Regions from separate parts of the Streptomyces sp. SAS_281 genome, predicted to be linked through region 2. Evidence: predicted binding sites of a transcription regulator. Region 2 holds the regulator's gene; the other holds the start of a gene.
What was found. The regulator HrcA, encoded in region 2, represses chaperone genes, less so after heat shock. The targets are predictions, from matches to a motif close to TTNGCACTCNGNNNNNCNGAGTGCNAA.

Region 1 (2,391 bases), on a different contig from region 2:
GGAGCTCAACATCCCGTACAGCGCCTTCCTCACCGACTACCTGGTGCGCGACGACTACACGTACTTCAAGGACGCCCAGTCCCGGGGGACCGTGCTCGGCAACCACACGCTCAACCACCGCTATCTGCCGGGCCTCTCCCACGACGAGCAGAAGCGCGAGATCTGCGGCGAGCAGGACATCCTCCAGGAGCAGTTCGGCAAGCGGCCCCGGCTCTTCCGGCCGCCGTACGGCAACTACAACACCGACACGCTGAAGGTCGCCAAGTCCTGCGGCATCACCGCCGTGCCGCTGTGGGCGGCGGAGGCGTTCCCCGACCACATGGAGTGGCGTGAGGAGGACCGGAAGCTGCACCCCGGCGACATCGTCCTCACGCACTTCCGGGGCAAGGCGGACTGGAAGGGGAGCATGCCCGACCTGGTCCGGTCCGTCATGAAGGTCATCACGGACCAGGGGTACGCCGTGGCCCGCCTGGAGGACTACGTATAGGAAGCGGCGTACGCGCGGGCGTCCCCGGGCCCGGAGTGCGCCTCCCTGTCGGCGTCGTGCCAGGCCGTCAGCGTGAGGACCAGCAGCAGGCATGCGCCGATCAGCTGGACGACGCCCGCGATCGGCAGCCCGTGGCGCAGCAGCACCACGCCGATCACACAGGCCACCACCGTGATGGTGGCGAGGGTGAGAGTGCCGGACCAGTCCATCCCGGGCGGTCCGGCCTCCGCCATGTCCGGGTTCGGCGGCCGGGGGTCGGAGCCCGTGTGCACGAAGAAGAAGAACACGCTGATCACCCCCTCCAGTGCGGTGAGCAGCACCCCGAGCACCACGTCGAGGCAGCCGGTCGCCACCGGACCGGGACGCGAGGGGGCCGGGCGGTCCGGGCCGGGGGTTCGTATGCGCATGCCGCCACCGTCCACCGGAACGGTCCGGACGTCCCCCGCGTTGTCCCTACGGTGTCCGGAACGTTGCACAGCCGCAGCCGTACGGCTCCCGCCTACGCCACGAGGGGCGTGAATTGGCACTCCGCTTGACCGAGTGCTAATCGCGGTCATAGTCTCAGTGCTGGCACTCCTCACTGGAGAGTGCCAGCAGTACTGCGCGACCGGCAGGTCCGGCACCCGCGACGACGGGCCCACCTGGTCGCCACCCCAAAGACTGTTAAACCCCGTGAGATCTCCGAAGGGGGAGACCGGATCGTGTCGACCGCCAGCTCCAAGGTTGCGATCAAGCCGCTCGAGGACCGCATTGTGGTCCAGCCGCTCGACGCCGAGCAGACCACGGCCTCCGGCCTGGTTATTCCGGACACCGCCAAGGAGAAGCCCCAGGAGGGCGTCGTCCTGGCCGTGGGCCCGGGCCGCTTCGAGAACGGCGAGCGCCTGCCGCTCGACGTCAAGACCGGCGATGTCGTGCTGTACAGCAAGTACGGCGGCACCGAGGTGAAGTACAACGGCGAGGAGTACCTCGTCCTCTCGGCGCGCGACGTCCTCGCGATCATCGAGAAGTAATTCACCCACGTTTGCTTCTGTTCTGCGCCCCTGGCCCCCTGCGAACCAACAGCCGGGCGGCAGGGGCGCAGTTCGTGTTTTGAGAGGAACAGTTCAGCTCCATGGCGAAGATCCTGAAGTTCGACGAGGACGCCCGTCGCGCCCTTGAGCGCGGCGTCAACAAGCTTGCCGACACGGTGAAGGTGACGATCGGCCCCAAGGGCCGCAACGTCGTCATCGACAAGAAGTTCGGTGCCCCCACCATCACCAACGACGGTGTCACCATCGCGCGCGAGGTCGAGCTGGACGACCCGTACGAGAACCTGGGCGCCCAGCTGGTGAAGGAGGTGGCGACCAAGACCAACGACGTCGCGGGTGACGGCACCACCACCGCCACCGTCCTCGCCCAGGCGCTCGTCCGCGAGGGTCTGCGCAACGTCGCCGCCGGCGCCTCCCCGGCCGCACTGAAGAAGGGCATCGACGCCGCCGTCAAGGCCGTGTCCGAGGAGCTCCTCGCGACCGCCCGCCCGATCGACGACAAGTCCGACATCGCCGCCGTGGCCGCGCTCTCCGCGCAGGACCCGCAGGTCGGCGAGCTCATCGCGGACGCGATGGACAAGGTCGGCAAGGACGGTGTCATCACCGTCGAGGAGTCCAACACCTTCGGTCTGGACCTCGACTTCACCGAGGGCATGGCCTTCGACAAGGGCTACCTGTCCCCGTACATGGTGACCGACCAGGAGCGTATGGAGGCCGTCCTCGACGACCCGTACATCCTGATCCACCAGGGCAAGATCGGCTCGATCCAGGAGCTGCTGCCGCTCCTGGAGAAGGTCATCCAGGCCGGTGGCTCCAAGCCGCTCCTGATCATCGCCGAGGACGTCGAGGGCGAGGCCCTGTCGACCCTGGTCGTCA
Region 2 (2,391 bases):
GCCCGCGCTGCGACGACGTACCGAAGAACGCGTCCATGATGTCGGAGAAGTTGCCGAAGCCACCCTGGCCGAAGCCGCCCGCGCCGGCGCCGCCGGACTGCGAGAGCGGATCGCCGCCGAGGTCGTAGACCTGTTTCTTCTGCGCGTCCGACAGGACCTCGTAAGCGGCGTTGATCTCCTTGAACCGCTCCTGGGTCTTCGGATCGGGGTTGACGTCCGGGTGCAGCTCGCGGGCGAGCCTCCGGAATGCCTTCTTGATCTCGTCCTGGGAAGCGTCGCGGCGCACGCCGAGTACGGCGTAGTAGTCCGTGGCCACTTACGACTCCGCCAGGATCTGTCCGACGTAACGTGCCACTGCGCGTACCGCTCCCATCGTTCCGGGGTAGTCCATGCGGGTCGGTCCGACCACGCCGAGTTTGGCGACTGCCTCGTCGCCCGAACCGTAGCCGACCGCGACGACGGACGTGGAGTTGAGCCCCTCGTGGGCGTTCTCGTGCCCGATGCGTACGGTCATGCCCGAGTCCTTGGCCTCGCCGAGCAGCTTCAGCAGCACGACCTGCTCCTCCAGTGCCTCCAGCACCGGCCGGATCATCACCGGGAAGTCGTGTCCGAAGCGGGTGAGGTTGGAGGTGCCGCCGATCATCAGCCGCTCCTCCGTCTCCTCGACGAGGGTTTCGAGCAGGATCGAGAGGACGGTGGACACGGTTCCCCGGTCCTCGCTCTCGAAGGATTCCGGCAGGTCCTGCACCAGCTGCGGGACGTCCGCGAACCGGCGCCCCACCACCCGGCTGTTGAGCCGGGCCCGCAGATCGGCGAGGGAGGTCTCGCCGAACGGCGCCGGGCAGTCCACCAGCCGCTGTTCGACCCGGCCGGTGTCCGTGATCAGCACGAGCATCAGCCGCGCCGGGGCCAGGGACAGCAGCTCCACATGCCGCACCGTCGAACGGGTCAGCGAGGGGTACTGCACGACGGCGACCTGCCGGGTCAGCTGCGCGAGCAGCCGTACGGTACGGCCCACGACGTCGTCCAGGTCGACCGCGCCGTCGAGGAAGTTCTGGATGGCGCGGCGCTCCGGCGACGAGAGGGGCTTGACGCCCGCCAGCTTGTCCACGAAGAGCCGGTAGCCCTTGTCCGTCGGGATGCGCCCGGCGCTGGTGTGGGGCTGGGCGATGAAGCCCTCCTCCTCCAGCACCGCCATGTCGTTGCGGACGGTCGCCGGGGAGACCCCCAGCTTGTGCCGCTCGGTGAGCGCCTTGGAGCCGACTGGCTCCTCGGTCCCGACGTAGTCCTGGACGATCGCGCGCAGCACTTCGAGTCTGCGTTCGCTGAGCATCGCGCGCACACCTCCAGCTCTCCACGTCGGTGTCCCGGGCCGTTCCCGGGATTCCTCCTGGCACTCGGTGCGTACGAGTGCCAGCGATCCCCGGCAAGTGTACGGCGACGGGGTGGTGCCCTAGCAAGGGCGACCGGCCACCGTGCCGCCCGATCGCGCAGGTCGCTGCCGATAGCGTCGCCGCATGGATGCCTCTTGGGAAGACTTCGGATGGGAGCGGCTGGGTCACGGAACGGGCCGCCGGCGCCTTCCCCGCTGGGACGCGACGGCCCTGCTGGTGGCCGGTCCGGGCGGGGCGCTGCTCTGCGACACCGGCTCGTCACTGCGCGAGGGCGTGGAACTGCGCACCCAGGCCGAGGCGCTGCTCGGCCGGAGGGTGACGCACATCGCACTCAGCCACCCCCATTTCGACCATGTGCTGGGCACGGCGGCGTTCGCCGGTGCGCGGGTGTACGGCTCCGAGGGCGCGGCGGAGCTGCTGCGGCGCGGGGCGGACGAGCTGTACGCGGACGCGGTGGCCCAGGGCCTGCCCGAGGCGGACGCGGCCGGGTCCGTCGATGTGCTGGTCGCCCCGGGCCACGAGGTGCGCGGGGAGCTGGCGGTGGACCTGGGCGGCGGCCGGGAGGTGGTCCTGGTGAACATGGGCGCGGCGCACAGCGGCCACGACCTCGCGGTGCTGGTCCCGGGCTCACCCGCCCTGGTGTTCTGCGGCGACCTGGTCGAGGAGTCCGGCGAACCCCAGGCGGGCCCGGACGCCCGCCCGGCGCGCTGGCCGGCGGCGCTGGACCGGCTGCTGGAGAAGGGCGGCGACGACGCGCTGTACGTGCCGGGGCACGGGGCGGTGGTGGACGCGGCGTTCGTCCGGGCGCAGCGGGAGGCGCTGGCGGGGCGGTTCGGCGTGTCGTAGGGGCGGCGGGTGCTCGGCCGCTTCCTGGCGGGGAAGGCGGGTGGGCAGGTGGCCTCCCGGTTCGGCGTGTCGCGGCTCTTCCCCGCTTATCGTCGTGCGATGCGCAGCTACCAGCCCGATCTGACCCCGCCGTGGAAGAAGTCCGCCCCCG

Region 1: the regulator HrcA is predicted to act here: its motif matches at 1,008-1,034, upstream of groES (co-chaperone GroES).

What each region holds. Positions count from the first base shown of each region.
Region 1 covers NZ_JBMNDO010000028.1:51,242-53,632, reverse strand. Annotated here, with positions in the region: gene ACN6LM_RS13390 (polysaccharide deacetylase family protein) at 1-487, shown strand, start outside; gene ACN6LM_RS13385 (DUF6234 family protein) at 478-894, opposite strand; gene groES (co-chaperone GroES) at 1,189-1,497, shown strand; gene groL (chaperonin GroEL) at 1,599-2,391, shown strand, end outside.
Region 2 covers NZ_JBMNDO010000005.1:42,793-45,183, forward strand. Annotated here, with positions in the region: gene dnaJ (molecular chaperone DnaJ) at 1-316, opposite strand, end outside; gene hrcA (heat-inducible transcriptional repressor HrcA) at 317-1,333, opposite strand; gene ACN6LM_RS03640 (MBL fold metallo-hydrolase) at 1,518-2,240, shown strand; gene ACN6LM_RS03645 (DUF3097 domain-containing protein) at 2,340-2,391, shown strand, end outside.